4 regions of the Psychrobacillus sp. FSL W7-1493 genome follow, and region 1 is predicted to be linked to each of the others. Evidence: riboswitches for the same ligand, from Rfam matches in the RefSeq annotation. Region 1 holds a riboswitch; each other region holds the start of a gene.
The links. A riboswitch is a leader RNA that binds a small molecule or an ion and turns the genes downstream of it on or off. The one in region 1 is predicted to bind S-adenosylmethionine.

Region 1 (2,204 bases):
AACTATCATGAATGATCTTCCTTTCTAAAGAAACGCCGGCAGAGCTATACGCCTACGTTTTTCTTGATGTCTAGCTTCGGCGCCTTGCCCCTCGGGGTCAAATGGGAAAATACTCCGGTGGCTGTGGATCTGCCTCCTCGCATTTTCCCATTTGCCTGTCGGGGCAGGGATAGGCGCCTGTGCTTTTCTTGATGTCTAGCTTCGGCGCCTTGCCCCTCGGGGTCAAATGGGAAAATACTCCGGTGGCTGTGGACCTGCCTCCTCGCATTTTCCCATTTGCCTGTCGATTAGAGATAGGCGCCTACGCTTTTCTAATTTACCAACCTGCTAGTGCGGAGCCTTGGAATTCTTCTTCAATAAATTCTCTAACTTCGTCGGAATGGTATGCTTTAATGAATTTTTGGATGGCAGGATCATTTTCGTTTTCCTTACGAACAACAATATGGTTAACGTATGGGGAATCAGCTGACTCTAACAAAATTGATTCTTCTCCAGGGTTAATACCAGCTTCTAAAGCATAATTGGAATTGATTGCTGCAGCATCGACCTCACTAAGCTGTTTTACTATTTGCGCTGCCTCTAATTCAACGAATTCAAGGTTTTTAGGGTTTTCTTCAATGTCATGAATAGAAGCATTTCCTTTTTTACCTTCTTTCACTTTGATAAAACCATTTACTTCTAATATGTCTAAAGCTCGTGCACCTTGTGTTGGATCATTCGGTAGTCCAAAGGTAGCTCCATCTGGCAGTTCATCGAAGGATGTATACTTTTCAGAATAAACGCCCATTGGAAGTAAAATAGTCTCAGCGACTGGTACTAGCTCTGTATCATTATTTTCGTTAAATGAGTCAAGAAAAGGTAGAGTTTGATAACTGTTTGCGTCCAAGCTTCCTTCATCAAGGGCAGTGTTTGGAAGTATGAAATCTGAAAAAGCCTTAATCTCAATTTCTAGTCCATCACGTGCTGCAATTTCAGCAACAACCTCAGTAACTTGTTCATGTGGACCTGACGTAACGCCAACAACTAATTTATTTTCATCTAATGGTCCTGATGTAGCATCATCACCACAAGCCGAGAGCAACCCTGTTAATAAAACTCCTGATAACACTAAGCTAAATTTTTTCATTGTAATTCCTCCTGAATATGTATTAATAAAAACGAATAAATATAAAAGCCTCTCTTTCAAAAGAAAGAGAGGCACACAAATATGTATTGTCCTCTCTTATCTTCCAAAACAAAATGTTTTGCAGGATTTAGCACCTTTCTATACTTTTTTAGTATAGATGGTTGCCGAGCTTCAACGGGCCAGTCCCTCAGCTACTCTTGATAAGAGATAATAATCTATTAAGTTTTTCGTTTTTACTATAGAAAGAATTTACTACACTGCTCTATTGAAGTCAATAGATATTTTTATATTTTTATAATTGTTTAGAAAAATTCAAATAGAATATTATATAAATAATTATACAAAAGTGATTTATGTGGAAATACTAAGATGGGAGCATTTAAAAGGTTTACATTTAGCTTTACGCTTTATTTTCATGGTTATGTTAAAGGTAAGGGGTGATTTAAAATTCATATAAAAAGTGAGCTGGAAATGTATCTCCAAGCTCACTTTTTATGTGCATTTTTTTACTAAAGCCCCTTCGGTGACTATTTTAATTCAGTAATGCAAGTTTTGCTCTAGATGGAGTTTCATACTTTACAGTAACTCCATTTAACATGGTATTGTTTTGTACAATATAATACCCACCACCTAGACCATACATGGGAACATATCCATCAAGTGGTTGTTTAGCTGAATACACTCGGAATTCTTCGTTAGGCATTAATTGTCGGATAGGTTCAAGACCAGGTTCGCCACCATCAACACTATTAATTACTTTAAATAAAGTAGTTTCCTTAAGGATTGTAACCTTTCCGATTTGACCTGCTTTAAGTTCCGTTTTTCCCCACATAACTTTTGTAGAAGAATCTACTAATAATGCAAGTTTTGCTTTAGAAGGCGTTTCATACTTTAAAGCACTGTACATATTGACAAACAATCCGTCCCCTAGACCGTATTCTCCTCCGTATATATCTGTACGGAATGTATAGACACGATACTCTCCACCTGCTGGTAACACTTTTCCTCTAGAGCCATCCGCCTTATATGTTGCCACATCTGCGTAAAGTGTTACTTTACCAATCTGACCTTTTTTTAA
Region 2 (2,204 bases), on a different contig from region 1:
ACAAATAATCCGTTAAAAGTGTAACGCAGATTAATATAAGCAATCCTGCCAGTCCGACCGGCCAGTGTAATGCAAGTAAAACCCCGATGATGGAAGCAGTGCCTTTCCCACCTTTAAATTTTGTGAAAACTGGAAAGTTGTGTCCTAAAATAACCGCGGCACCAGCTAGATAAAGAAGTAGATCCAGCTCTGATGAACTAAACAAGCTCCACTGCTCAGAAAGTACACGTACGCCAATAATCATAATGGCACCCTTTAATATATCTATGACTCCCACTAAAACACCATACTTCCAACCAAGTACGATAGTAGCATTGGATGCTCCGGAATTATTTAGGCCTTCTTTTTTTATATTAACTCCACTCATCCATTGAGCGAGTTTAGATCCATGTAGCGAACCAATAATGTAGCCTGTTAGGAGAATGCTAACAATCCAAACAACCATTCTATGACACCCCTTATAAAATTATTCTATCTATTATATTAAACGATTAAAAAAAGAAGAAGTTTCAGAATTTTTATAAAATTACTTGACATCTAAATATATGGAGACTTATACTGTGTAACAAGATGGAATACTAATCAAATACTCTTATCAAGAGTGACTGAGGGAATAGGCCCTAAGAAGTCCGGCAACCACCAAGTTCTATAACTTGGAAAGGTGCTAAATCCTACAAATTCTTTAATAGAATTTGGAAGATAAGAGGAGGAACATGTCATCAATTTGACCCCTCTTCTTAATTGGAGAGGGGTTTTTATAGTTGTCAGTTCTATAATCCTCTCTGGCCTCCAGCATCCATCTAATCTACTAAATCGGAGGAATTCAAATGACTAATCTTCAAAAAGAAACACTTCTATTACACGGTGGACAAACGCCTGATCCAGTGACAGGATCTAGAGCAGTACCGATTTACAAAACAACCTCATATGTATTTCAAAACACAGAGCATGCACAAAATCTATTTGCCTTGAAAGAGACTGGTAATATCTATTCCAGAATCACAAACCCAACCGTAGATGTTTTTGAACAAAGAATTGCATTACTGGAAGGAGGAACAGCAGCAGTAGCACTTTCCTCAGGAGCAGCAGCCATTGCATTTTCTATTTTGAACATTGCTGGAGCTGGAGATGAAATTATAGCTGCTGAAAACTTATACGGAGGAACTTTTAATCTATTTGCACATACACTCCCACGTTATGGGATTACAGTAAAATTCGTAGATTCCTCTGATCCAGAAAATTTCCGTAAAGCTGTTACAGAGAAAACGAAAGGGTTCTTTGCAGAAATCATTGGAAATCCAAGCTTAAATGTTCTAGACGTAGAAGCTGTTTCAAAAATTTCCAATGAAGTAGGAGTTCCATTATTAGTAGATAACACATTTGCTACACCTTTTGGTTCAAATCCTATAGAGTATGGAGCTAACATTGTTATACATTCTGCAACGAAGTGGATTGGAGGACATGGGACAACAATTGGTGGTGTAGTAGTAGATGGAGGGAATTTCAATTGGAACTCCGATAAATTTCCGGGATTTACAGAGCCTGATGTTACTTATCATGGGCTACGTTATGGAATCGACGTACCAAATGTAGCATTTGCAATTAAGCTAAGAGTTCAGTTGCTTCGGGATTTTGGTCCTACTCTTAGCCCAGAGGCAGCATTTTCCTTTCTTCAAGGACTAGAAACACTTCACTTAAGAGTGCCAAAACATAACGAAAATGCACAGAAGATTGCAGAGTACTTAAATGCAAATGAGGAAGTGTCATGGGTTAACTACTTAGGGCTTGAAAACCATCCAACGCACGAGCTGGCTAAAAAGTATTTAAAAAATGGCTTCGGTTCTATTCTGACATTTGGAGTGAAGGGAGGCAGAGAAGCAGGTAGACAAATTATTGATAATATTGAAATTTGGTCTCATGTTGCTAATGTAGGAGACGCAAAATCCTTAATTATCCACCCAGCTTCTACTACTCACCAACAGCTTACTCCCGAGGATTTAGTAAAATCAGGTGTTACAGAGGATCTAATCCGCTTGTCTGTTGGCTTGGAGGCAGTTGAAGACTTACAAAATGCACTCGAAAAAGTACTTTTGAGAAAAACAAATGTCCTCTCTAGGTAGAATTATATTGTATAATGAATAAAAATAGTCTACAATATGTAAAATAGTCAATAAATTTATTGAAATATTACACAAGTGCGATTA
Region 3 (2,204 bases), 1.3 Mb from region 1:
TAGACGTGACCATTCAAGCTCAAATATTAAATTTAATGAAGGATATGCAGAAGCGCTTTGGGACCTCTATTATTTTAATCACTCATGACCTTGGAGTTGTCGCTGGAATGTGTGACCGGGTAGCAGTGATGAAAAATGGAGAAATCGTTGAAACAGGAACTACTGAAGAAATTTTTGCTAACCCAAAGCATGACTATACGAAAAAACTATTAAATGCCTTGCCTCGTTTAGACGAGAAGAAAAAGCCGAAGAAACCTCCTCTTCGTTCTATTGGATTAGAAAATGGAAAGCCGCTGCTAGAAGTTAAATCTTTAAAACAGCATTTTCAAGTAAGTCGCGGGAATGTCTTAAAAGCGGTCGACGATATTAGCTTCTTTATAAAGCCCGGAGAAACTCTTGGTCTTGTAGGAGAATCGGGCTCAGGTAAATCTACAACCGGTCGAGCGATTCTTCGATTACACGAGCCTACAGATGGAGATGTGCTATATCAAGGGATGGCCATTAATCGTTTAAGTAAAAATGAGCTCAAAACGATGCGTCGGCATATGCAGATCATCTTCCAGGACCCTTATTCTTCCTTAAATCCTCGATTAAAGGTACTAGACATTATTGGGCAGGCGTTAGATATTCATCGTCTAAGCAAAAATGCAGAGGAAAGAAAGAAACGAGTAGAGGAATTACTAGTATTGGTAGGCTTAGACCCCTCGCATGCATTACGTTATCCACATGAGTTTTCTGGAGGACAGCGACAACGTATAGGTATCGCTCGTGCACTTGCGGTTGAGCCAGATTTTATCGTCTGTGACGAACCTCTATCGGCTTTAGATGTTTCTATACAAGCACAGATTGTAGAGCTCCTGGAGGATTTACAGCACAGACTAGGCCTGACATACTTATTTATCGCACATGACCTGTCCATGGTAAAACATATAAGTGATCGTGTTGCTGTCATGTATTCTGGAAAAATTGTAGAGCTAGCAGAAAGTGAGGAGCTTTATACTAATCCACAGCACCCGTACACTAAGTCTCTCTTAGCAGCCATCCCAATCCCTGACCCAAAAGTAGAGGCCAAGAAAAAGCGTGTGCTCATGGAAGAGTCTAATGTTACTGACAAGTATCAATTAAAGAATTCTGAGCTTGTAGAGGTTTCTAACGGTCACTGGGTAGCTATCCCTAAGTAAGGTAACCCTTGAAATAGTTTAAAACCCATGTTAAACTTATTTTTATTATATTTAGACAATTTAATATTTTATTTCTTATCAAGAGAGACGGAGGGATTGGCCCTATGATGTCTCAGCAACCAGCCTTTTAGGTGTGGTGCTAAATCCAATAGACATTAAGTCTTGAAGATAAGAAGAATGACTTCAATATATATTGAGGGCTCTCTTCTTATGAAGCGAGCCCTCTTTTTATTTGATTTTATAGTCAGGATTACTAGCAACATAATATAAATAGAAGGTAGGAATTTAATATGACAAATCAATTACTTGTAAAAGCACCTTTCAAAGCAGATCATGTGGGAAGCTTCCTGAGACCGGAACGTTTAAAGCAAGCAAGGGCTCAATTTGAACAAAAAGAGATATCCTTAGAACAACTCACTCAAATTGAAAATGAAGAAATTATTAAACTCGTAGAAAAACAGAAGGAAGCTGGACTACTTTCAGTTACAGACGGAGAGTTTCGTCGAAAATGGTGGCATTTCGATTTTTTAAGCGGACTTGATGGCGTGGAATTTTATGAAACCGATCAAGGACTCTCCTTTAAAGGGGTGCAAACAAAAGCTCATGGTATTAAGGTGACAGGAAAAATTGGCTTTAGTACCCACTACATGATTGAGCATTTCAAGTTTTTAAAAGAAGCAGCTGGGGATGCTGTTGTAAAATTTACTATCCCTAGTCCGAACATGCTTTATTATCGAGCAGCCTTTGAGGAAGGGGTTTACAACAATGATGAGGAATTATTTTCTGACTTAATCACAGCTTATCAAGGCTTTATTCAAGCAATTTACGATGAGGGCTGTCGTTATCTTCAAATTGATGATACTTCATGGGCTACCTCCTTTTCCGAGGAAGGCCTCGTTTCCTTAAAGGACAGGGGGTTATCGCTTGAGCAAGCCTTATCCCTTTCTGCAATGGCTATTAATGAGTCTATTTCTAAAAGACCAGCTGATATGCTAGTGACCATGCATATTTGTCGGGGAAATT
Region 4 (2,204 bases), 880 kb from region 1:
GAGCATACCCACCGTAAGTATCTACGATAATTTTACGACCTGTCAAACCTGCATCCCCTTGTGGACCACCGATAACAAAGCGACCAGTCGGGTTGATAAAGTACTTTGTTTCGTCTGTTATTAAATTAGTAGGAACTACTGGTTTAATCACATGCTCTTTTAAATCTCTTTGAATTTGTTCTAACGTTACTTCCGGATGATGCTGTGTGGAAATAACAATCGTATCGATATGAACTGGATTGTTATTTTCGTCATATTCTACTGTTACTTGTGTTTTACCATCTGGTCGTAAGTAATCTAATGTTTCATCTTTACGAACCTCAGCTAATCGGCGAGCTAGTTTGTGGGCTAGGCTAATTGGAAGTGGCATAAGCTCTGGTGTTTCATTACAAGCATAGCCAAACATTAAACCTTGGTCCCCAGCTCCGATTGCTTCAATATCAGAATCAGACATCGAACCTTCTCGAGCTTCTAGTGCTTGGTCAACTCCCATAGCGATATCAACCGATTGCTCATCGATAGCTGTAAGAACTGCTGACGTTTCTGAGTCAAAACCATATTTAGCTCGCGTATATCCAATTTCTTGAATAGTAGCTCGCACTACTTTTGGAATGTCTACATAAGTAGAGGTTGTGATTTCTCCAGCAACTAAAACCAAACCTGTAGTAACTGTTGTTTCACAAGCTACACGAGCGTTTGGATCTTCCGTTAAAATCGCATCTAAGATAGCATCTGATATTTGGTCACAAATTTTATCTGGATGACCTTCTGTTACCGATTCCGATGTAAATAATCGTCTTTGTGTCAAAAAATTCCCTCCTATGTCCTGCGAGATTTCTCTCAGGAATTGATACGGTACTCATTCCCATGTCAAGCCTATAGTAAACTTGAAGCCGTTTCGGACTTGGCACACAAGGATTTAGGGCGATGTAATATAAAAAAACCTCTCACTCACGTAGTTACATGAGGAAAGGGATTAATATCATAAACACCTTTCACTCTTATCAATCAAGGAATTTCACCTTGTATCAGGTTTGGCACCTTTGTAACTTAAGTACAATTACAGGTTGCCGGGTTTCATAGGGCCTGAACCCCTCCACACGCTCGGAATAAGAGTATCCGTTCAATTCACCATCATACGTATATTAGCAAAATAAGTCAACAGGTAAATTTGTTATTTATTCACAATTACAAAAAAAAATCATTTTTTGAGCTTTAATTAGTGTAGACTATTTAGTTTAATGTGTTATACTATTTCACATATCAACGAAAAATCCTCTTTATGATGTTTCCGTGAAGAGCTAAAAACTTTAATAAAGGATGGTAATACTATATGAATTCAATCGATACTGTGAGCGAACTGAACGAATTGTTAGCTGGTAACAACATTAGCCTGCAATTATCAGTACCACAATTAGTGGAAAAAGCTACGTCAAGAGGAGAAGCAGTACTAACTTCCACTGGAGCTGTTAAAGCAGAGACGGGCAAATATACAGGACGTTCTCCAAAAGACAAGTATATTGTTGATGAACCTATCTCAAAAGACAAAATCGATTGGGGATCTGTAAACCAACCTATCTCATCTTCGCACTTTGAAGCATTATATTCAAAAGTTATGAACTATTTAAAGGAAAAAAATGAACTATTCGTCTTTAAAGGATACGCTGGAGCAGACAAGGATTCACGTTTAAGCATTCAAGTTATCAACGAATATGCTTGGCACAACCTTTTTGCTCATCAGTTATTCATTCGTCCTTCTGAAGAAGAATTGTTATCTCATAAAGCAGACTTCACTGTAATTAGTGCACCGAACTTCAAAGCAAATCCGGCTGTTGATGGAACTAATTCAGAAACGTTCATCATCGTATCCATGGAAAAACGCATCGTTTTAATCGGTGGTACGGAATACGCAGGAGAAATGAAAAAGTCTATATTCTCTATTATGAACTATTTATTGCCTGAACAAAATATTTTACCAATGCATTGCTCAGCTAACGTTGGAGAAAAAGGCGATGTAACATTGTTCTTTGGTCTTTCAGGTACTGGAAAAACTACCTTATCTGCTGATTCAGGAAGAAAACTAATTGGTGACGATGAGCATGGCTGGTCAGATAATGGCGTATTTAATATAGAAGGCGGTTGTTACGCAAAATGTATCGACCTAACAAGAGAAAATGAACCACAAATTTTTGACGCTATCAAAT

Region 2: linked by a shared signal. The riboswitch ahead of MKX96_RS18270 (O-acetylhomoserine aminocarboxypropyltransferase/cysteine synthase family protein) and the one ahead of MKX96_RS11170 (MetQ/NlpA family ABC transporter substrate-binding protein) in region 1 are both predicted to bind S-adenosylmethionine.
Region 3: linked by a shared signal. The riboswitch ahead of MKX96_RS17240 (5-methyltetrahydropteroyltriglutamate--homocysteine S-methyltransferase) and the one ahead of MKX96_RS11170 (MetQ/NlpA family ABC transporter substrate-binding protein) in region 1 are both predicted to bind S-adenosylmethionine.
Region 4: linked by a shared signal. The riboswitch ahead of metK (methionine adenosyltransferase) and the one ahead of MKX96_RS11170 (MetQ/NlpA family ABC transporter substrate-binding protein) in region 1 are both predicted to bind S-adenosylmethionine.

The regions. Positions count from the first base shown of each region.
Region 1 covers NZ_JBBOSB010000001.1:2,199,817-2,202,020, reverse strand. Annotated here, with positions in the region: gene MKX96_RS11175 (methionine ABC transporter ATP-binding protein) at 1-9, opposite strand, end outside; gene MKX96_RS11170 (MetQ/NlpA family ABC transporter substrate-binding protein) at 317-1,126, opposite strand; SAM riboswitch class I at 1,220-1,333, opposite strand; gene MKX96_RS11165 (hypothetical protein) at 1,659-2,204, opposite strand, start outside.
Region 2 covers NZ_JBBOSB010000002.1:154,943-157,146, forward strand. Annotated here, with positions in the region: gene MKX96_RS18265 (glycerol-3-phosphate acyltransferase) at 1-445, opposite strand, end outside; SAM riboswitch class I at 590-706, shown strand; gene MKX96_RS18270 (O-acetylhomoserine aminocarboxypropyltransferase/cysteine synthase family protein) at 828-2,120, shown strand.
Region 3 covers NZ_JBBOSB010000001.1:3,484,980-3,487,183, forward strand. Annotated here, with positions in the region: gene MKX96_RS17235 (ABC transporter ATP-binding protein) at 1-1,181, shown strand, start outside; SAM riboswitch class I at 1,254-1,356, shown strand; gene MKX96_RS17240 (5-methyltetrahydropteroyltriglutamate--homocysteine S-methyltransferase) at 1,472-2,204, shown strand, end outside.
Region 4 covers NZ_JBBOSB010000001.1:1,315,719-1,317,922, reverse strand. Annotated here, with positions in the region: gene metK (methionine adenosyltransferase) at 1-808, opposite strand, end outside; SAM riboswitch class I at 999-1,116, opposite strand; gene pckA (phosphoenolpyruvate carboxykinase (ATP)) at 1,334-2,204, shown strand, end outside.